Regions from separate parts of the Nonomuraea sp. NPDC050310 genome, predicted to be linked through region 3. Evidence: riboswitches for the same ligand, from Rfam matches in the RefSeq annotation. Region 3 holds a riboswitch; each other region holds the start of a gene.

Region 1 (7,290 bases), on a different contig from region 3:
TGCGGCTCCCGTGATGGCGGCTCCTGTGTCGGCGGCTCCTGCGTCGGCGACTCCTGTGTCGGCGGCTCCCGTGATGGCGGCGACGATCTCCTCCTGGGTGGCTTCCGCGGTGCGGAACTCCCCGGCGTTGCGCCCGAGCCGCAGCACGACCACGCGGTCGCTGACCGCCCGGACGTCGGCCAGGTTGTGCGAGATCACCAGCACGGCCAGCCCGCGCTCGCGCAACCGGGCGATCAGGTCGAGCACCTGGGCGGTCTGCTCGACGCCGAGCGCGGCGGTGGGCTCGTCGAGGATGACCAGGCGAGGCTCGCCGAGCAGGGCGCGGGCGATGGCCACCGACTGGCGCTGCCCGCCGGAGAGCTGGGCGACCGGCACGGTCAGGTCCCGGATCCGCACCTCCAGCCGGGTGAGCAGCTCGCGGGCCCGGCGCTCCATCGCGATGCCGCGGAGCAGCCCGAAGCGGTTCGGCTCGGTGCCGAGGAAGAGGTTGGCGACCACGTCGAGGTTCTCGCAGAGGGCGAGGTCCTGGTAGACCGTGGCGATGCCGAGGGCGCGGGCGTCGTGCGGGCCGGCGATGCGGGCCGGCGAGCCGTCCACGGAGATCGTGCCGCCGTCCGGCGTGATCACGCCGGAGACGACCTTGACCAGGGTGGACTTGCCCGCGCCGTTGTCGCCGACGAGCGCGACGACCTCGCCGGGGCGCAGGTCCAGGCTCGCCCCCGAGAGCGCCTGGACCGCGCCGTAGCGCTTGGTGATCCCGGTGGCGGAGATCACTGCTGCAGGCCCGCCTTCGCGCAGGCGGCCTTGACCTCGGCCGTGCAGATCTGCTCGACGGTGTAGAACCCGTCCTTGACGATCGTGTCCTTGACCTTGTCCGCGGTGACCGCGATGGGGTCGAGCAGGAAGGCCGGGATGTCGGCGGTCCCGTTGTGCACCTTGGCCGGGGCCTGGACCGGGGTGCCCTTGGCCAGGGCCACGGCCAGCTCCGCCGACTTCTCCGCCTCCGCCCGGATGTCCAGGTAGATGGTCATGTACTGCTCGCCGGTGAGGATGCGCTGCACGGCGGCGAGCTCGGCGTCCTGTCCGGTGATCGGCGGCAGGGTCTGGTACCCGGCGCGCTTCATGGCCGCGATGGCGCCGCCCGCCATGCCGTCGTTGGCGCTCAGCACGCCGACGATCCGGTCCTTGCCCAGGGCGGTGATGGCCTGCTCCATCTGCTGCTGCGCCTTGTCGGGGCTCCAGTCGGGGGTGTCGAACTCCCGCCCGACCTTGACCTTGCCCTCCAGGACGCTCTTGGCGCCCTTCTTGTAGTCGGCCGAGCTGGGGTCGGTGGGGGAGCCGTGGATCATCACGATCTCGCCCTGGCCGGCCACGCCCTTGGCGGTCATCGCCTCCAGCAGCGCCCGGCCCTGCATCTCGCCGACACGGACGTTGTTGAAGGAGACGTAGTAGGCGTAGTCGATGCCGGAGATCAGCCGGTCGTAGGCGATCACCGGGACCTTGCGCTGCTTGGCCTGGTTGACCAGGGGCGCGACCGCGCCGGCGTCCACGGCGTCCAGGACGATCACGTTCGCGCCCTGCGCCAGGGCGGCTTCGACCTGCTGTTGCTGCTTGGCGGCGTCCTGGTCGGCGTTGCCGTACAGGAGCTCGCAGTCGGGGCAGAGCTGCTTGACCTTGGCCTCGAACAGCGGGCGGTCGAAGGCTTCGTAGCGGGTGGTCTTGGACTCCGGCAGGAACAGCGCGATCTTGCTGGTCTTGCCGGCCTCGCTGTTCTGGCCTGCCGTACCGGACCCGCAGGCGGTCAGCAGGGCGGCGGCTAAGCAGAGTGCTCCCAGGGCGGCTGTGCGGTGCATCGCCCCTCCTCTCCTATTTGGTAAGAAAGGTAATTTACTATCAACGCGTTGGCTAGACTTCCGCTGTGCTGGGGAATCCGCGGCTGCTCCGCGTGCTGAACGAGCGGCAGCTCCTCGATCGGCTGGCCGCCCACGGTCCCGCCGCGCGCGCGGACCTGGCGAAGGCGACCGGCCTGTCCAAACCGACCGTCTCCGCCGTGCTGGCCGGGCTGGAGGAGGACGGCCTCGTGCACCTGGTGGGCGAGGTCCTGGGCCGGCCCGGGCCGGTCAGCTCGCTGTACGACCTCAACGCCGCCGCCCGGCACGTGGCGGGCATCGACATCGGCCGCGACTGGATCCGGGTGGCCGTCGCCGACCTGCGGGCCGCCTTCGTCGGGCGGACCGACGCACGCAACACCGCCCGCACCTCCGCCGAGCTGGCCGCCTGCGTGGCCGAGCTGACCCGGCAGGCCGCCGCCGAGGCCGGGGTCGAGTGGTCCTCGATCGCCTGCGCAGTGGTCGGGGCGCCGGGCGTCTACGACCCCGCGGCCGGGCTGCTCTCCCTCGCCCCCAACCTGCCCGGTCCTGACCTGGGCGAACGGCTGGCCGCCGCGCTCGGCGTCGAGCTGGTCATCGAGAACGACATCAACCTCGCCGCGGTCGGCGAGATGGCGTACGGCGAGGGCCGCGGCAAGGTCAACTTCGCGCTGGTCTCGGTCGGCACCGGCGTCGGGATGGGCATCGTCATCAACGGCGAGCTCTACGTCGGCGCCCGCGGAGCGGCCGGCGAGGTGTCCTACCTGCCGGCCGCCGAGGCGCCCGAGGGCGACGAGACCCTGGAGCGCGGCGCCACCGAGACGGTCGCCGCCGCGCCCGGCGTGGTGCGCGCCGCCCAGGCCGCCGGGCTGCTGCTGGACAGCGCCCGCGAGGTCTTCGCCGCCGCGGCAGGGGGCGACCCGGTCGCGTTGTCGGTGGTCGACGGCGAGGGCCGGCGGATCGGCGGGCTGCTGGTCGCGGTGGCGGCCGTGCTCGACCCGGAGGTGATCGTGCTCACCGGCGGCGTCGGGCACAACCTTGACCTGCTCGGGCGCTCCATCCAGCGGCGGATCGCCGAGCTGGGGCCGCTGCGGCCCCAGGTGGTGGCCAGCGCGCTGGGCGACAGCGGGGTGCTGCTGGGCGCGGTCGCCCACGCCAAGGCCCGGGCCTGGGAGCTGATCTTCGAGCTCAGAGGCTCGCGGTAGGCATCGTCTCGGCGGGCTTGGCCTTCTGCTTCAGCAGGGCCGCCCAGAGCGCGACGCCCTTGGGGTCGGGCCGGACCGCGCCGACGAAGGCGCCGCGCCGCCAGCCGCTGAGCCGCTCCTCCTTGACCACGTCACCGGAGTGCGGGGCGTGCACCATGTACCCGGGGCGGCTGATCATGCCCACGTGCCCGAGGCCGGAGAAGAAGACCATGTCGCCCGGCTTGAGCTCCTTCCAGGAGATCTTCCTGCCGAAGGCGGAGTACTGCTGGGCCGCGGTGCGGGGCAGCTCGATGCCCGCGCTCTCGTAGGCGCGGAGCATGAGTCCGGAGCAGTCGTAGCCGCGGTCGGAGGTCCCGCCCCAGACGTACGGCACGCCCCGCTTGGACATGGCGTAGGCGAGGGCCTTCTTCCAGGCGGGCGGCTTGACGGCCCGGTCGCGCACCTCCTTGACCTGGGCGGCGTCCAGTGTGATGCTGGCGGCCTTCTCCGGCGTGCTGCCCGCGCCGGCCGAGGCGTGGGCCGGGGCCGGGGTGGCGGCGAGCGCCAGCGGGAAGGCGAGGGCGGCGAGAACGAGGCGAGACAGGGGAGGGTCCTTCCACGCGGCCGACCGGGTTAGCTGACGGGCTCGGGCCTGGAAGTCGGCCCTACACGAAGGGATTCGCCCCATGAAGAAAGGTGGGTCCCCGGCTCTGTCACGGACGTGACGGATTAGGCTCGTGGGACTCTAACGAAAGGGTCAAAAGGTCGCAAATCGGACAAAAAGTAGTGTCCGCCTTTTGAGATAGGTTGTTCGCAGGGCGAGACAGGGGGGTAGGGTACGTTCTCATGGAGTCGCGCAACATTCGTCTGGCCGTGATCCCCGGAGACGGGATCGGCACCGAAGTCGTCGCCGAAGGACTGAAGGTCCTCAACGCGACCGGTGTCAAGATCGAGACCACCCACTACGACCTGGGTGCCGCTCGCTACCACCGCACCGGCGAAGTGCTGCCCGACGCCACCCTCGACGAGCTGCGCGGCTACGACGCGATCCTGCTCGGCGCGGTCGGCGACCCCAGCGTGCCGCCGGGCGTCCTGGAGCGCGACCTGCTGCTCAAGCTCCGCTTCGAGCTCGACCACTACGTCAACCTCCGGCCCGTGAAGCTGTTCCCGGGCGTCGAGACGCCGCTGGCCGGCGTCGCGCCGGAGGACATCGACATGGTGGTCGTCCGTGAGGGCACCGAGAGCCTCTACGCGGGCGCCGGCGGCGTGCTGCGCAAGGGCACCCCGCACGAGATCGCCACCCAGGAGTCGCTCAACACCGCCTTCGGCGTGGAGCGCGTGGTCCGCTACGCCTTCGCCAAGGCCGCCGAGCGGCCCCGCAAGAAGCTCACCCTGGTCCACAAGACCAACGTCCTCACCTTCGCCGGCGACCTGTGGGCCCGCACCGTCAAGCGGGTCGCCGCCGACTTCCCCGAGGTCACCACCGACTACCAGCACATCGACGCCGCCTCGATGTTCTTCGTCACCGACCCCGGCCGCTTCGACGTGATCGTCACCGACAACCTCTTCGGCGACATCATCACCGACATCGGCGCCGCCATCGCCGGTGGCATCGGCCTGGCCGCCAGCGGCAACGTCAACCCCGACCGCACCGCGCCGAGCATGTTCGAGCCCGTCCACGGCAGCGCGCCCGACATCGCCGGCCAGGGCAAGGCCGACCCGACCGCGACCATCCTCTCCATCGCCATGCTCCTCGAGCACCTCGGGCTGACCGCCGAGGCCGAGCGCGTCGAGCAGGCCGTCGCCGCCGACATCCTCGAGCGGAGCGGCGGCCGGGTGCGCGGCACCCAGGAGATCGGTGACGACATCACCGCACGAGTAGCCGGCGGCGCCTAGCCGTACCCGGCCGGGCGCCCTTCGCGCTCCGGCCTGCCTGCCCTACGAACGCCTGGTGGCCGCAGCCACCAGGCGTTTTTGGTATAGATGCCGCTACATCCCAGATACTGGACATAAGCCCGCCTCGCGAAAGAAGGACTCCGCCATGACGCTCAGCTTCGACGTGCAACTCTCCGACCGCGCGCGCACCGCGGCCGAGCGCGACCAGATACTCGCGGCGCCCGGCTTCGGTCAGCACTTCACCGACCACATGATCTCGATCGACTTCACTGAGGAGCTCGGCTGGCACAACGCGCGGCTCGAGCCGTACGGGCCGTTGACGCTCGACCCGGCGACCTCGGTCTTCCACTACGCGCAGGAGCTCTTCGAGGGGCTCAAGGCCTACCGCCAGAGCAACGGCTCCATCGTGGCCTTCCGCCCGTACGCCAACGCGGCGCGCTTCAACAAGTCCTGCGCCCGCATGGCCATGCCCGAGGTGCCCGAGGAGACCTTCGTCGAGGCGCTCGAACTGCTCGTCCAGACCGACCGCGACTGGGTGCCGACCACCGAGGGCCACTCGCTCTACCTGCGGCCCTTCATCATCGCCACCCAGGTCGGGCTGGGCGTGAACTACCCGTCCAAGCAGTACCGCTTCATGGTCATCGCCTCACCGGCCGCCTCCTACTTCGCCGGCGGCATCAAGCCGGTCTCGGTCTGGCTGTCCACCGAGTACACCCGCGCGGCGCCCGGCGGCACCGGCGCGGCCAAGTGCGGCGGCAACTACGCGGCGGCCTTCGTCGCCCAGCGCCAGGCCGTCGAGCAGGGCTGCGACCAGGTGGTGTGGCTCGACTCCAACGAGCACCGCTATGTCGAGGAGATGGGGGGCATGAACCTGTTCTTCGTCTTCGGGAACAAGCTGATGACCCCGTCGTTGACCGGCACGCTGCTGCCGGGCATCACCCGTGACTCCATCTTGAACCTCGCCGCCGAGCTGGGCCTGGAGGCCGAGGAAGGCCGGCTGTCGATCGAGGAGTGGCAGGCCGGGTGCGAGTCGGGCGAGCTGACCGAGGTCTTCGCCTGCGGCACCGCCGCCGTGGTCACCCCGGTCGGCACCGTCAAGGGCGCCGACCGGGCTTGGGTCGTGGGTGACGGCACCCCCGGCGAGGTGACCATGCGGGTGCGTGAGGAGCTGCTGGGCATCCAGTACGGCACGCGTCCCGACCACCACAGCTGGATCCACAAGATCGCTTGAGCTCACTGACCGGTACGGCGGGGCTCCACCGGGGGCTCCGTCGCGTACCGCAGCACCACGTTCCCCGAGTCGGCCCAGGTCCGGACGCCGAGCAGGCGCAGCCGTACGGTCTCCGAGACCTGGAAGGCGGGCGTCCCGGCGCCCAGCAGGACCGGCCCCACCATCACATGCACCTCGTCGACCAGGCCCGCTTCGAGCAGGTCGTTCCAGACGGTGAAGCTGCCGAACACGGTGATGTCGCCGCCGCCCTCCCGCTTCAGCTCGGCGACCGTCCCGTGTGCCGCCTTCCGCGCCACGACCTGCGTGCTCGACCGCCAGGGCTCGGTCTCCTCCGGGCGCAGGCTGTCGGAGAACACGATCTTGCGGACGCCGGCGTTGATCCGGGCGATCTCGACGTGGACCCGCTGCTGCTCCGGCTCACCGGGCAGCACCTCGGCGGCGTGCGCCGGGTCGGTCATCGCCGGCCAGAAGCCCACGAAGCCCTCGAAGGTCTCACGCCCGAACAGCAGCACGTCCGTGCCGCGCAGGCGCTCCAGGTTGTGGGAGTCGAAGGCGTGGTCCATGGGCATCGCCAGGACGTCACGGCCGGGGCCCTCCATCCGGCCGTCCAAAGAGACGATGGCGACGACGATCAGCTTGCGCATGGTGATTCCTCTCCAGGTGGTCCTGCCCGGGCAGAGACACCGGAGGCGCCTGACTCATCGCTCGGACGCGGAAAACTTTCGCGGCACGGGAAAGCTGCCGAGCACCCGAGGATCCAGCCAGGTGACGATCTCCCCGACCGATGCGGCGGGAACCCGTGCGGCGGCCGATGACCCTGAACGAACCCGCAACACACCGACCGCAGCCACCTCCCCCTCCTGGTAGAACGCCATCCCCCACCCGCCGTTGACGGAAACCGGCACCACCCGCCACCGGCTCGCGAACACCCGCTCGGCCAGGAACCGCCCCACCGTCTCCCGCCCCTCGAACCAGGCGGGCAACGGCGGCATGATGAACCGCACATCGTCGGTCAGCAACTCCACCAGCCCGTCCACATCCCCGCGCTCCCAAGCCCGGATGAAAGCCTTCAGCACCTCACCCTGGCCGGGCACCTCCACCTCGCCCCGCT
Region 2 (7,290 bases), on a different contig from region 3:
CGGCCACCGGCTCGAAGTCGCGGTACATCACGTTGCCGATCCGGGCGTCGCCCCAGCTCAGCACGTCAGGCCCGGGTTCGGCCGGCCAATGGTCCTCCAGCCAGGCGAAGGCCCGCTCCAGCAGGGGGACGGGCAGCGCGCCGTGCGCCCAGTCGTAGTAGCGGCGGGTCGCCGTCACGTGCGCGCGCAGGCCGGGCGGCCCGAGGAAGTCCAGCCGGCCGGGGGACAGGGGCGCCGTGTGCAGGGCGGCCAGCAGGCCGACCGTGCGGTCCTGCAACCGCCGCAGGTCGGCCGGGTCGGCCTCCAGCAGCCAGCCCTCGAAGGTGTACGGCATGACGTCCGGCGGCACCAGGCCCTCCTCCCGCGCCATGACCAGGAACGGCACGCCCAGGTGCGCCGGATCGGGCTCGAACCACAACGGGCGCGGGGCCGGCACGTGCCCGGCGGCCAGCCGCATCACCTCGAACTGGGCGCCCAGGTCGTAGCTGGGGAAGACCGGGACCGCCTCGGGAGCCGGGGCCAGCCGGGCCACGCACCGCTGCTCGCGGCCGTCCGGGGCGAGCCTGGCGGTGAAGAAGAGCGTCTCGCTGGACAGGCCGTTGCCGGTCGGGCGCTCCAGCTCGGAGACCGCCGAGCGCTCGCCGGTCCGGCCGCGCAGCCAGGTCTGGACGCGCAGGCGCAGGTCGTCGAGGTCGCGGGTGGAGGTGCGCAACTGCTCCGGCATGGCACAGTCGTATACCCCTACCAAGCGCTTGTCCAGGTTCGGTCACGGGTGCGGCAGCCGTACCCTTGTGAAAAGAAAGACAACCTGACGGAGGCGTAAGGATGAGCTCAGCCGGCGAAGGCCTGTCTCGTCCGCTTCCCGAGCAAGTCCGGCTCAACGTCGTGGATCTGGCCGCCCAGGTGCTCGGGTCGGCGCCCGCTGCCGCCATTCCGCCGCCGCTGCGCGGCATCGCGCGCTTCGATCCGCGCAAGCGCGCCAAGCTCGGCGGCGCGCCGATCGCCGCCCAGCTCGAGAACGACAAGGAATTCCGCGAGCTGGTCGCCGAGGCCGTCGAGAAGGGCTGGCCCGAGCTCGCGGCGAGCCTGGCCGAAGGCACCGTCCCGCCCGCGGCCGACCCCGTGCTGGTGGCTGCCGCTGCCTATCTCATCCGCCCGCCCGGCTGGCCGCAGATGGTGGAATCCGCCCGCGCCGACCTCGAACAGGTGGCCGCCGCCGCCGAGGGCAGCGCGCAGGAGCAGACCGTCGTGCGGCTGCGCGAGCAGGTCGCCGCGCTGAAGAGCGCGGCCAAGGAGGAGGCCGAGCGGCTGCGCGAGCAGCTCAAGGCGGCCCGCGCGGAGAACTCCGACCTGCGCCGCAAGCTTCACGAGTCGCGCGAGCGCGCCAAGGCCGCCGACCGGCGCGCCGAGGAGCTGGAGCAGGAGGCCCAGGAGGCCCGATCGCTGGCCGCCAGCGCGGGCAGCTCGGGCGAGGCCGAGCTGCGCCGGCTCAAGGAACGGCTCCACGACGTCGAACGGCAGCTCGAAGCCTCCCGCCGCGCCGCCCGCGAGGGCCGCAGCATCGAGGACGCGCGCATCCGCGTGCTGCTTGACGCGCTGCAGGACGCCTCGGCCGGGCTGCGCCGCGAGCTGGCGCTGCCGACCACCATCCACCGGCCGGCCGACTCGGTCACCGGCCTGGCCCCGGGCACGCCCAAGGTCGCGGCGCGGGCGCTGGCCGACGACGACCCGCAGCTCTTCGACCAGATCGTGGCGCTGCCCCAGGTCCATCTGATCATCGACGGCTACAACGTCACCAAGACCGGGTACGGCACGCTGACCCTGGCCGACCAGCGGGCCCGGCTGATGACCGGCCTGGCCGGGCTGGTCGCGCAGACCCGCATCGAGGTCACCGTGGTCTTCGACGGCGCCGAGCTCAACGCGCACGTCGCGGTCAACGCCCCGCGCGGCGTCCGGGTGCTGTTCAGCCAGCCGGGGGAGATCGCCGACGACCTCATCCGGCAGCTCGTGCGCGCCGAGCCGCCGGGCCGCGCGGTGGCCGTGGTCTCCTCCGACCGAGAGGTGGCCGAATCGGTGCGGAAGATGGGAGCCAGACCGGTTCCGTCCGCTCTGCTGTTGCGCCGGCTCGGCCGCGCCTAGCGTTTGCCGGGGCAGGATTCCCCGAAGCGTTCAGTTCACACCTGCAACTTCTGTACCATTTGCCCCAGGTGTGATCACTGGGAGGCGACGCTGTGAGGTTGGGCCGGGTACCGCTGGTCGCCGGATTGGCGGTCGGAGCGTTGCTGGTACATCCCGGCGGGGCGGTCGCCGACCCCAAGCCGACCGTCCGGCAGGCCAAGGCCCGCCTGGCGAAGCTCAACGACCAGGCCGACAAGGTCGTCGACCGCTACAACAAGGCGACCGAGGACTACAAGGCCGCCAAGAGCCGGTACGGCAAGCTGAACGAGCGCTACAAGGCCAAGCTGGCCACCGTCGCCGGGCTGCGCTCGCAGGTGGTCACCATGGCGGTCGACAGCTACCAGACCGGCACCGACCTGACCGCCGCCACGGTGGTCCTCGGCAACGACAGCCCGGCCGACACGCTCACCGGCATGGCCCTGGCCGACCAGCTCGCCGCCGAGCGCGGCCAGCGCCTGGCGCAGTTCCTCCAGGAGAACCAGGGCCTCAAGGCCCAGCGGGACGAGGCCGAGAGCGCGCTGAGCGACGCCGACGCCAAGCGGGACAAGGTCGCCGATGACCGGTCCGAGATCCTCAAGCTGATCAAGAAGCAGAAAGCCCTGCTGGTCCGGCTGGGCGCCTACAAGACCGGTGACCCCAACAGCCCGGGTCTGGTCTACAACGGCCCGGCCCGAGGCAACGCCGCCGCCGCGCTCACGTTCGCCTACGCCCAGGTCGGCAAGCCGTACCGGTACGGAGGCACGGGGCCGGACGGCTTCGACTGCTCCGGGCTGACCCAGGCCGCCTGGCGGGCGGGCGGCGTGGAGCTGCCGCGCACGACGTGGGACCAGTGGGCCTGGGGCGCCAACCGCAAGGTGGACCTCAAGGCGCTCCAGCCGGGCGACCTGGTCTTCAGCGAGGGCCTGGGGCACGTGAGCCTGTACGCGGGCGACGGCAAGATCGTGCACGCGCCGCAGACCGGTGACGTGGTCAAGGTGGTCAATCTCGCCGACTACGGCAGACCGCTGGTAGGCGCCGTCCGCCCCTAAGGTGGTGAGAAATATCACCTTATAAAGGGGCGCTTCCGTGTGGCTTCGTGACGCCGTCCTGTACCAGATCTACCCCCAGAGCTTCGCCGACGCCAACGGCGACGGCATCGGCGACCTCGCCGGCATCGAGTCGCGCCTGGACTACCTGTCCTGGCTCGGCGTCGACGCGCTCTGGCTGAGCCCGTGCTTCGCCTCGCCGATGGCCGACGCCGGCTACGACGTGCGCGACTACTTCAGCATCGACCCCCGCTACGGCACTGAGGCGGACCTGCTCTCCCTGGTGGAGAAGGCCCGCGCCAAGGGCATCCGCATCCTGCTCGACCTGGTCGCCGGGCACACCTCCGACCAGCACCCGTGGTTCCTGGCCTCCGCCGCCGACCCCGGCGACCACCGCTACATCTGGTCCGACCGTGAGGTCCCCGGCTTCGTGCCCTCACCGGGCAGCCGGCCGGGCTCCTACCGCCCCAACTTCTTCGCCTTCCAGCCGGCCCTGAACTTCGGCTACGCGCGTCAGGACGAGGCCGAGCCCTGGCGCCAGCCGGTCGACGCGGAAGGGCCCACGGTCAACCGCAGAGCGCTGCGCGAGATCATGTCCCACTGGCTGGAGCGCGGCGTGTCGGGCTTCCGGGTGGACATGGCCGCCTCGCTGGTCAAGGACGACCCCGGCCACGTGGAGACCGCCAAGCTCTGGCGCGAGCTGCGCGGCTGGCTCGACGAGGCCTTCCCGGAGGCCGTGCTGCTGTCGGAGTGGGGCGATCCCAAGGTCTCGGTGCCCGGCGGCTTTCACGCCGACTTCTTCCTGCACTTCTCCGGCCTGGCCTTCCGCTCGCTGTGGGACAACGGCGCGGTGACCACCGAGTGGGACAAGATCGACTCGCCCTACTTCGACCCGGCCGGGGCCGGCACGACCGCGCACTTCCTGGCCGAGTGGCAGGAGGCCATGGAGGTCATCGGCGCCTCCGGCCTGATCTCGCTGCCCTCCAGCAACCACGACTGGCCGCGCCTGGCCAGCGGTACGCGCGAGGGCGAGCAGCTCAGGGCCGCCTTCACCTTCCTGCTGACCTGGCCGGGCCTGCCGGCGATCTACTACGGCGACGAGATCGGCATGCGGTACGTGCCCGGCCTGCCGGACGTCGAGGGCAGCCGGCTCCTGCCCGGCTACAACCGCGCCGGCTCCCGTACCCCCATGCAGTGGGACAAGGCCGACCCGCAGATCACCTACCTGCCCGCCGACCCCGACCCGGCGCGCCCCAACGTCGCCGACCAGCGCGCCGACCCCGGCTCGCTGCTGCACACCGTCCGCGAGCTGATCGCCCTGCGCCGGGCCCATCCCGATCTCGGTACGGCGGAGCCGGTCGAGGTGCTGCACGCCGGTTACCCGTTCGTCTACCGGCGCGGGCGGTTCGTGGTCGCCGTCAACCCGGGCGCCGCGCCGGCGTCGGTCGAACTGCCGGGTTCGCGAGGCCGGCTCGTATCCGGCGCGGCGGCGGACTGGATCCGGCTCGACGGCTTCGGTCACGCGATCTTCGAACTGGTGTGACGCATGTGACAGATGTGACTTGACGGGCATTGTGAGGAGGTCAATGTGACGCGAATCACAAAGACATCACGAAACGGTGATGGAGCAGGGATCGCTCTTCTGACTATCGCGCGGGGAAATCCTGACTCTTGACGGTGGCTTTGCCCTCCGTTGGCGTGCGGGGTACCTTCTGGCCTCGCGGCGTTCCAGCCAGGACGCCGCGATTTCGCGAGTCGGCCGCAAGATCGCCGATCGGACAGATTGAGATCCGCTTGCCGAATCCGCGCAGCCAGGAGGCGCGGAGCCGGGGACCCAGAGTTCCAGGGGTGAATCAGCGCAGCGCGCTGTAGGGCGACCTTCCACGCCCGAATCCGTCAGCTAACCCGGTAGGCGTTCGTGGAAGTCCCGAGGAGACACCCTGTCTACCCGTCAGATCCCCCGTTTGTCATGCCTTGCCATGGGCGGAGTCGTGTTCGGCACCGCCCTCACCGGCCTCACCGCCACTCCGGCACAGGCCGTGACGAACACCCCCGCCGCCGCTCCGGTCACTTCGAGCGGTACCGCCACGGTGGTCACGACCACCGGGCGGCCTGCGAAGATCGCTTGGCCCGCCAAGGCCGCCCGGTCCGCCCGGGCCGCCAAGGCGGCCAGGCAGAAGGTGAGGGCCGCCAAGGCCGTCGCCGTCGCCAAGGCCCAGATCGGTGACCCGTACCGCTTCGGCGCCACCGGGCCCGGCTCGTTCGACTGCTCCGGCCTCGTCCAGTACGCCTGGCGCAAGGCCGGGATCAGGATCCCGCGCGTGACGCACAGCCAGTACGCGGGCATCAGGACCAAGGTGTCGTGGCGCAACCTGCGCCCCGGCGACCTGATGTTCTTCAGCGGGCGCGGGCACGTCGGCATGTACGTCGGCAAGGGCCGGATGGTCCACTCGCCTCGCACCGGCAAGACCGTGCGGGTCGAGAAGCTCAGCGGCTGGCGCAAGCGCGCCTTCGCCGGAGCGGTCCGCCCCGGCGGCTGACCTCGTGAAGGCCCCGCCCTGTTCCGGGCGGGGCCTTCGCCGGTTTCCCCCTCTGCTTTCCGGCTTTTCCGGCTGGGTGGGCGGGTGCCGCTAACCTGGCAGGATGCCGACCCGGGTGACCCGCAGAGCCGCACTGCTGCTCGCGCTCACCTGCACCGCGGCCGCCCCCCTCGACCCGCCGGCCCCCTTCCGCGGGGCCACCGCCACCCACGGCGCCGCCTCCCGCGTGCTCGCCGAGCCGGGCACGCCGGCCGGCCTCGACCTCCCCGACCTGGCCCGCCGCGCCGACACCGCCGCCACCCGCGTGGACCGCACGCTGGCCACCCGGGTCCGGCCCCTGGTCCTGGTCCCCGCCACCGACGCCGGCGCCGCCCGCCTGATCGGCGCCGCGCCCGAAGCCCTCGCCGGCCTCGCCGCCCTGGCCGACCAGGGCCGGGTGATCATCGTCCCCGGCGGCTACACCCGCCTCACCGAGACCGGCCGCGACGTCGTCCTCACCCACGAGCTCACCCACGTGGCCGCCGGAACCGGCCGCGTCCCGCCGTGGCTGCGCGAGGGCTTCGCCGACTACGTCGCCTACCGCGACTCCGGCCTGAGCGTCGAGGCCGCCGCCGCCGAGCTGCTGGCCGACATCCGGGCGGGACGCCTGCCGTACCGGCTGCCGGAGGGTTTCGGGCCGCCCCGGCAGGCTCAGGCCTACCAGGAGGCGTGGCTCGCCTGCCGGCTCATCGCCGCCGAGTACGGCGAGGCGCGGCTCGTGCGGCTCTACCGGGACGCCGCGCAGGGCAAGCTTGATCTGACGCCGTTCGGCGACTTCACCGCGAGATGGCGCGCCCATCTCAAGCACCTGGGGAGAGGCGATGACGGAGCGGGGGCTTGAGGGAGAGGTTCAAGGAGAGGTTCAGGGAGAGGCGATGGCCGAGGGGGAGCGCGGTGCACCGAGGCCGGGGCTGCTGCGCAGGCAGGCGGGCATCGCGCTGGCCGTGCTGGGCGCGGCGATCGTGGCCGTGGTCGCCTTCACCACGCCCTGGGACCCGCTGCCGCTGCGGGTGCAGCCCGATCCGGCCCGTGACTTCACCCCGGCCGAGATCGCCCGCGCCCAGGCGTTCGACTCGGCGCTCAGCGCGCCCGCCTACCTGTCGCTTGGCCTCACCGTGCTCTTCGCCGGGATCCTCATCGCCACGCCCTTCGGCGCCCGCGTCCTGGCCCTGCTGCGCGGGCCGTGGTGGCTGCGGGTGCTGCTGGGCGTGCTCGTGCTCACCCTGCTGGTCGAGGCGCTGCGCTGGCCGCTGGGGATGTGGTACGAGGTACGGCTGCGCGAGTTCGGGCTGTCCACGCAGGACTGGGGCTCGTGGAGCGCCGACCGGCTCAAGAACATCGCCGTCCGCGTCGCCATCCTCGGCGTGATGATCGTCGTGCTGGCGGCGCTGGCGCGACGGCTCAAGCGCTGGTGGATCCCGGCCGCCGCCGGTGCCTTCGCCTTCACCCTCGCCGCCTCCTTCGTCTACCCGATCGTCTTCGAGCCGCTCTTCAACGACTTCCGCTCG
Region 3 (7,290 bases):
GCCAGCCCCAGCGCGCGGCGGGCCACGCCCGGCGTCGCGCGGGCACGGACCAGCGGCCGGCCGGGACCCGCGGCCAGCAGCTCCAGCAGCCGGATGGTCGCCAGCCCGTCGTCCACGATCACCACCGGCCGCCACGAGGTCAGCCAGCGCACCTGCACGCGGCCGGAGAAGGCGTCGCCCACCGCCCCCAGGCGGCTGGGCATACGTTCGCGCGGCTCGGCCACCTCCACCCCCAGAGGCAGGCCGAGCCGCGCGAGCTCGGCGCGGGTGGCGCGCAGGGCGCGCACGCCCGCCCGCGGCACGATCACCGTCGTGGGCCCGAGCAGGCCGGCGTGGTGGGCTTCCACCGCGCAGATCATCTGGAGTGGCGATTCCACCCAGGCCGGCCACACGCTATGGGCCTCCCTCTCCTCACGGAACCGCACGGGCGATCCCGCGGGCCGACGACCGTGGCCCGACACTAACCCGGCCCTCTGACGCCATCGGTAACGCAGGGTGAACAATGAGATGCATGAACTCACTGCTGCTCAACACCGACGGCGTCCAGATTCCGCAGCTCGGCTACGGCGTCTGGCAGGTGCCCGACGAGGACGCCGAGCGGGCGGTCGGGCTGGCCCTGGAGGCGGGCTACCGCAGCATCGACACCGCGCGGCTGTACAACAACGAGGAGGGCGTCGGCCGGGCCGTGCGCAACTCCGGGCTGCCGCGCGAGAAGCTCTTCATCACCACCAAGCTCTGGAACGACGACCACGGCCGGGTGGCGGAGGCGTTCGAGGAGAGCATGGCGCGGCTCGGCCTCGACCAGCTCGACCTGTTCCTGATCCACTGGCCCGCGCCCAAGCAGGACCTCTACGTCCAGGCGTGGAAGGAGCTGGAGCGGCTGTACCACGACGGCCGGGTGCGCGCCATCGGCGTCTCCAACTTCACCGTCAAGAACCTCCAGCGGCTGATGGACGAGACGCAGATCGTGCCCTCGATCAACCAGATCGAGCTGCACCCCAACCTGCCGCAGACCGAGCTGCGCGCCTTCCACGAGGCCAACGGCATCCTGACCGAGGCGTGGAGCCCGCTCGGCCAGGGCCGGGGGCTGCTGGAGGAGCGGGCGCTGGCCACGCTGGGCGAGAAGCACGGGCGCACGCCCGCCCAGATCGTGCTGCGCTGGCACATCCAGCTCGGCAACGTGGTGATCCCCAAGTCGGTCACCCCGTCGCGGATCAAGGAGAACATCGACGTCTTCGACTTCATCCTGGACGCCGAGGACATGGCCGCGATCGGCGCGCTGAACAACGGCAAGCGCCTGGGTCCCGACCCGGCCGAATTCGGCTGATCCCGGCCGTTGCGTTCCCCCGGTCCCGGGCCGGGGGAACGCCGTCGGCAAAGGTAAAGTCAGGGGCTGGCGGAGGGTCCGAAAAAGATCTACTCATGGGGGTCCGGCGAACCGGCCGATTCCCCGATCGCCCTGCCCACAGGGGTTTTCCGTAGATCGGCGGCTATTGATCTACAGCCGATTTTACTGCCCGGACATTTACAGATTTGTAATCTCCTTGCCGCGTGTATTACCTTTTGGTCACTCCCGGCAAACGAACGGCCATCCGTTCCTTGCCTTGACCGACCACCTCTCACAGGCCCCCGCCTGTGACCGCTGAATCCGCCACCGCGCGGAACCGGGGACCCAAAAGTCTCACTGGGGTGAATCGGCGCCGACCCCGCCAGGGGCGCGCCGTAGGGCAGCTTCACGTCCGAACCCGTCAGCTAACCCGGTAAGCGGCATGAAGCAAGGAGTGTCCTTTCCCTCATGGCAAAACACCGTCGCGTGCGTCCTTCCAAGGCCCAGCTCGTCTCCGCCGGTCTCGGCGCCGCCCTTTTCGCGGCCACCGGATTCGGCGCCCACGTCGCACACGCTGACACCGTCAAGCCCGAGATCGGCGGCGTCCCCGAGGTCGCCGCACTCGCCTTCAACGCCCCCAAGGAAGCACCCGCCGCGCCCGCCGCGGCACCCAAGGCCGCCATGCCGGCCAAGCCGTCCCTCACCAAGGTCCTCGGCCTCGCCCGTCAGCAGATCGGCGTGAGCGAGAACTCCAGTGGCGGAGGCACCAAGTTCCAGAACTGGTACGCCGCCTCCAAGCGCGCCCAGGAGACCATCAAGCGTGACGGCGGCTCCACCAAGGCCTACCTGAACGCCGCCTGGTGCTCGATGTTCGTGTCCTGGGTCGGCGAGCACACCGGCGCCCGCAGCTCCGTTGGCTGGGACGCCTACACCGTGACCCACGCCAAGTGGTTCAAGAACAACAACCGCTGGGGCACCACGCCCAAGCCCGGCGCGGTCGTCTTCTTCTCCTGGTCCGGCAGCAAGAGCCTGGACGGCATCGCCCACGTGGGCTTCGTCGAGAAGGACAACGGCAACGGCACGATCACCACGATCGAGGGCAACACCGGCAACGGCAAGGTCGAGCAGCGTGTCCGGCCGAAGTCCCAGGTCGTCGGCTACGGCTACCCCGAGTACGGCAAGTAGGAGCTCGCGGCCCGTCCCCCGGGCCGCCTCCACTTCCCGGTGACCACCGCAGAAGCGCCCGCCCCTCCCAGGGGCACCCCCTCCCCAAGAGACGCCCGCCCCTCCCCAGGGGCGGGCGTTTCTTGCGTGTTTCGCGACACCCAGGATGGGAGCGCTCCCACCATCCTCTCCGTCCCCTTCATGCCGACATATCCGTTTAAGAAACCAGAAAACGCTCTCTCGGTCACGGTTGTGTTTCAGCCCGTTGACGAGCGAGCCCACCATGGCCACTCTTCATGGGAGCGCTCCCAAGCCTCACCCCCGAATCCCCCACGGGCGCACACGAAAGAGGACCTCATGACCATCAGCAAGCGCCGCGGCGCGGTCGCGGCCCTGGCCGCCATGGCGCTGGTCTCCTGCGGCTCGAACGGCACCACCACCCCCGCGGCCACCGGCGGCGCCGGCTCCCCCGCCGCGCAGGCCGAGCCGATCACCATCCGCGTGCAGACCTTCGGCGGCGGCGCCAACTTCGGCTACAAGACCGCGGTCGAGAAGTGGAACGCCGAGCACAAGGACATCCAGATCAAGCACGAGAACCTCACCGACCAGTTCGAGCAGCAGTACTGGCCCCAGATGATCCAGTGGCTGCAGGCCGGCAGCGGCGCGGGCGACGTGGTGGGCATCGACGAGGGCGGCATGGGCCTGGCGAAGGCCAACAGCGCCTGGTGGGCCGACCTGAAGGAGTTCGGGCTCGACAAGCGCCAGGCCGACTTCCCCGCCTGGAAGTGGGAGAACGGCGTCGCCGGCGACGGCAAGGTCTTCGCCCTCGGCACCGACATCGGCGGCATGAGCCTGTGCTACCGCAAGGACCTGTTCAAGAAGGCCGGCCTGCCCTCCGAGCGCGACGAGGTCAGCGCCCTGTGGCCGACCTGGGACGAGTTCATGAAGGTGGGCCAGCAGTTCCAGGCCAAGGTGCCCGACACGAAGTTCACCGACGGCACCAACACCCTCTACCAGGTGCTGCTCTACCAGGAGGCGGCCAAGAACGGCAACGTCACCTACTTCGACAAGGACAACAACCTGATCGTCGACAAGAACCCGGCGGTCAGGACGGCGTTCGACTTCGCCCAGAAGATGAGCCAGGGGGGCCTGACCGCCAAGCTGCGCAACTTCACCGACGAGTGGGCGACCGGCACCCAGAAGGGCTCCTTCGCCACCCTCGGCTGCCCCTCCTGGATGCTCGGCGTGGTCCAGGGCAACGCCGGTGACGCCGGCAAGGGCAAGTGGGACGTCGCCGCGGTCCCGGGCGGCGGCGGCAACTGGGGCGGCTCCTGGCTCGCGGTGCCCAAGCAGAGCAAGCACCCGAAGGAGGCCGCGCAGGTCGCCGACTACCTGACCAGCGCCGCCGTCCAGGCCGACGTGTTCGCCGAGTTCGGCAACATGCCGAGCAACACCAAGGCCCAGGCCGACCCGAAGGTGCAGGGCGCCAAGAGCGAGTTCTTCGACAACGCGCCCTCCGGCGAGATCTTCGCCAAGTCCGCCGCCTCGCTCCAGCCGGTCTTCCTCGGCGTCAAGCACGCCCAGGTCAAGAACGCCATCGAGTCGGTCATCCAGGGCATGGACGACGGCTCCGTGCCGCACGACAAGGCCTGGCAGCAGCTGGTGGACGACGCGGTGAAGGCCGCGGGCTGACCTAGATCCCGGACTCCGGTACGGCGGCGCGGCCCGCCGACTCGCCGAGCGGGGGCCCGGCCGCCCCGCCGTACCGGATCGTTCCCGACCCGTCTGGAAAGGTCTCCCATGAGCCTCAACGTGGCGCCGCCGCCCGCGGCCCACCGGCCTCCCCGCGGTTCGCGCCGCAGAACGCCCTCCACCGGCCGGCGGGGCTGGTCCGCCTTCGACCTCAAGGCCGTGCCGTACCTGCTGGTCTCCCCCTACTTCCTGCTGTTCGCCGCCTTCGGGCTGTTCCCGCTGGTCTTCACGCTCTGGTACTCGCTCTACGACTACGACCTGGCCGGCACCACGGAGTGGGCGGGCCTGGACAACTACGCCAAGCTGCTGGCCGACGAGGACTTCTGGAACGCCGTCACCAACACGACGGGCATCTTCTTCCTGGCCACCGTGCCGCAGATGCTGATCGCGCTGATGCTGGCCAACGCGCTGAACAAGCGGCTGCGTTTCCGGCTGGCGATCCGGATGAGCGTGCTGTTCCCGCTGGTCACCTCGGTGGTGGCGGTGGCGATCGTGTTCAGCCAGCTCTTCGCGCGCGACTGGGGCCTGGCCAACTGGCTGCTCGGCCTGGTCGGCGTCGAGCCGATCAACTGGCGGGCCGAGCGGCTGCCGAGCTGGATCGCCATCGCGCTGATGGTGGACTGGCGCTGGACCGGCTACAACGCGATCATCTTCCTGGCCGGGATGCAGACCATCCCGAAGGACCTGTACGAGGCGGCCGCGATCGACGGCGCCTCGCGCCGCCGGCAGTTCTGGCAGATCACGCTGCCGATGCTCAAGCCCACGATGATCTTCGTCGTGCTGAACTCCACGATCGGCGGCCTGACCCTGTTCGCCGAGCCGACGACGTTCTACAACGGCAACGTGGACGGCGGCTCGCAGGGCCAGTTCCAGACGGTGGCGATGTTCATCGTCAAGCAGGGCTTCCGCGAGTTCGACTACGGCTACGCCGCCGCCGCGGCGTGGATGTTGTTCCTGCTGATCCTGGTCGGCGCGGCGATCAACTTCGTGCTCGTGAGGAGGATCAGGTGACGAACTGGAAGCCGGCCGTCATGACGCGGGTCATGCTGGCCTTCACGGTGATCCTCTCCGTCTTCCCGCTGTACTGGATGCTCGTCATCGCCTCGCGCTCCAACTCCGAGGCGGTGGCCGTGCCTCCGCCGCTGCTGCCCGGCGGCAACCTGGGCGAGAACATCATGGCGGTGCTCCAGCACGAGGACGCCAAGTTCCTGACCGGCCTGCTCAACTCGATGATCGTGGCCACGACGGTGACCGTCTCGGTCGTGCTGATCTCGACCCTGGCCGGCTTCGCCTTCGCGCGGCTGCGCTTCAAGGGCAGCAAGATCCTGCTGATGGCGGTGCTGCTGACCATGATGGTGCCGCTGCAGCAGATGGGCGTGGTGCCGCTCTACCGGCTGATGGTCAGCCTGGAGTGGACCGGCACGCTGCAGGCGGTCATCCTGCCCTACCTGCTCAACGGTTTCGGCGTCTTCCTGATGACGCAGTACACCACCCAGGCGGTGCCGAACGAGCTGGTGGAGGCGGCGCGCGTGGACGGGGCCTCCACGCTGCGGGTGTGGTGGAGCGTGGTGCTCCCGGCGGTACGGCCGGGCATGGCCGTGCTCGGGATCAACACCTTCATGCTCATGTGGAACGACTTCATGTGGCCCCTGATCGTGCTGACCGGGGAGAACCCGACGGTGCAGATCGCCATCACCCAGCTCAACATGCGTTTCGCCACGAACTACACATTGATCTTCGCGGGGACCGCGCTGTCTATCATTCCGCTCATCGTGGTTTTCGTCGCGTTTGGCCGCCAGATTGTCGGCGGAATCATGGAAGGTGCTGTCAAGGCATGAAATTTCCGGCCAACTTCGTCTGGGGCGCCGCCACCTCCGCCTACCAGATCGAGGGTTCGACCACGGCCGACGGTCGCGGCGTCTCCATCTGGGACACCTTCACCGCCCAGCCGGGCCGCGTGGTCGCCGGCGACCACGCGCAGGTCGCGATCGACCACTACAACCGCTACCGCGAGGACGTCCAGATCATGGCGGAGCTGGGCCTGAAGGCCTACCGCTTCTCCGTGTCCTGGCCGCGCGTGCAGCCCGACGGCGCCGGGCGGATCAACGCCAAGGGCCTCGACTTCTACCGCAGGCTCACCGACGACCTGCTGGAGCACGGCATCCAGCCCTGGCTCACCCTCTACCACTGGGACCTGCCCCAGGCGCTGGAGGAGGCCGGCGGCTGGCCGAACCGCGACACCGCCTACCGCTTCGCCGACTACGCCGAGGCGGTGCACGACGCGCTCAAGGACCGGGTGCACACCTGGGCGACGGTCAACGAGCCCTGGTGCGCGGCCTTCCTCGGCTACGCCTCCGGCGAGCACGCCCCCGGCCGGCGCGAGCCCGCGCAGGCCGTCCAGGCGGCTCACCACCTCAACCTGGCCCACGGCCTGGCCGCCCGGCGGCTGACCGGCTCGCGGGTCGGCGGCTGCGTCAACCTCTACCCGGTACGGCCGGCCAGCGACGACCCCCGCGACGTGGACGCCGCGCGGCGCATCGACGGCGCCCAGAACCGCTTCTTCCTGGACGGGCTGCTCAAGGGCGCCTACCCGCAGGACGTGCTGGACGACTGGGGCGTCTCCTTCAGCCAGGAGGACCAGGAGCTGGTCGGCGCGCCGATCGACCTGCTGCTGATCAACTACTACAGCCCGTACACGGTCTCCGGCGCACCCGGCGGCAAGGCCTCTGCCTCGGCCGCGCCGACCGACACCGGCTCGCCGTGGGTGGGCAACGAGCACGTCTCCTTCCTCAGCGACGGCCTGCCGACCACCTCGATGGGCTGGGAGGTCGAGCCCGACGGCCTCAAGCGCACGCTGCTGCGCCTCAAGCGCGACTACCCGGCCATCCCGCTGGTGGTCTCGGAGAACGGCGCGGCCTACGACGACGTGCTGGAGGACGGCGCCGTGCACGACACCGAGCGCGTCGCCTTCCTGGAGGGCCACCTGCGCGCCTGCAGCGAGGCGATCGAGGCCGGCGTGCCGCTGGAGGGCTACTTCGCCTGGTCCC

Evidence for each region. Region 3 has a riboswitch for cyclic di-AMP ahead of AB0I67_RS32045 (CHAP domain-containing protein). Riboswitches for the same ligand answer to the same signal wherever they lie in the genome.
Region 1: it holds a riboswitch for cyclic di-AMP, as region 3 does, so the genes downstream of both, AB0I67_RS21850 (C40 family peptidase) here and AB0I67_RS32045 (CHAP domain-containing protein) in region 3, are expected to answer to the same signal.
Region 2: it holds a riboswitch for cyclic di-AMP, as region 3 does, so the genes downstream of both, AB0I67_RS40385 (C40 family peptidase) here and AB0I67_RS32045 (CHAP domain-containing protein) in region 3, are expected to answer to the same signal.

The regions. Positions count from the first base shown of each region.
Region 1 is NZ_JBFAKP010000009.1:5,338-12,627, reverse strand. Features, by position in the region: gene AB0I67_RS21865 (ATP-binding cassette domain-containing protein) at 1-774, opposite strand, end outside; gene AB0I67_RS21860 (substrate-binding domain-containing protein) at 771-1,853, opposite strand; gene AB0I67_RS21855 (ROK family transcriptional regulator) at 1,919-3,073, shown strand; gene AB0I67_RS21850 (C40 family peptidase) at 3,057-3,515, opposite strand; cyclic di-AMP (ydaO/yuaA leader) riboswitch at 3,660-3,798, opposite strand; gene AB0I67_RS21845 (3-isopropylmalate dehydrogenase) at 3,899-4,948, shown strand; gene AB0I67_RS21840 (branched-chain amino acid aminotransferase) at 5,094-6,179, shown strand; gene AB0I67_RS21835 (dihydrofolate reductase family protein) at 6,182-6,823, opposite strand; gene AB0I67_RS21830 (RNA polymerase subunit sigma-70) at 6,878-7,290, opposite strand, start outside.
Region 2 is NZ_JBFAKP010000033.1:54,491-61,780, forward strand. Features, by position in the region: gene AB0I67_RS40365 (phosphotransferase family protein) at 1-724, opposite strand, end outside; gene AB0I67_RS40370 (NYN domain-containing protein) at 826-2,139, shown strand; gene AB0I67_RS40375 (NlpC/P60 family protein) at 2,232-3,206, shown strand; gene AB0I67_RS40380 (alpha-amylase family glycosyl hydrolase) at 3,244-4,746, shown strand; cyclic di-AMP (ydaO/yuaA leader) riboswitch at 4,989-5,133, shown strand; gene AB0I67_RS40385 (C40 family peptidase) at 5,183-5,743, shown strand; gene AB0I67_RS40390 (hypothetical protein) at 5,847-6,623, shown strand; gene AB0I67_RS40395 (M48 family metallopeptidase) at 6,658-7,290, shown strand, end outside.
Region 3 is NZ_JBFAKP010000018.1:114,340-121,629, forward strand. Features, by position in the region: gene AB0I67_RS32035 (hypothetical protein) at 1-347, opposite strand, end outside; gene AB0I67_RS32040 (aldo/keto reductase) at 512-1,327, shown strand; cyclic di-AMP (ydaO/yuaA leader) riboswitch at 1,631-1,784, shown strand; gene AB0I67_RS32045 (CHAP domain-containing protein) at 1,796-2,512, shown strand; gene AB0I67_RS32050 (ABC transporter substrate-binding protein) at 2,849-4,183, shown strand; gene AB0I67_RS32055 (sugar ABC transporter permease) at 4,292-5,254, shown strand; gene AB0I67_RS32060 (carbohydrate ABC transporter permease) at 5,251-6,081, shown strand; gene AB0I67_RS32065 (GH1 family beta-glucosidase) at 6,078-7,290, shown strand, end outside.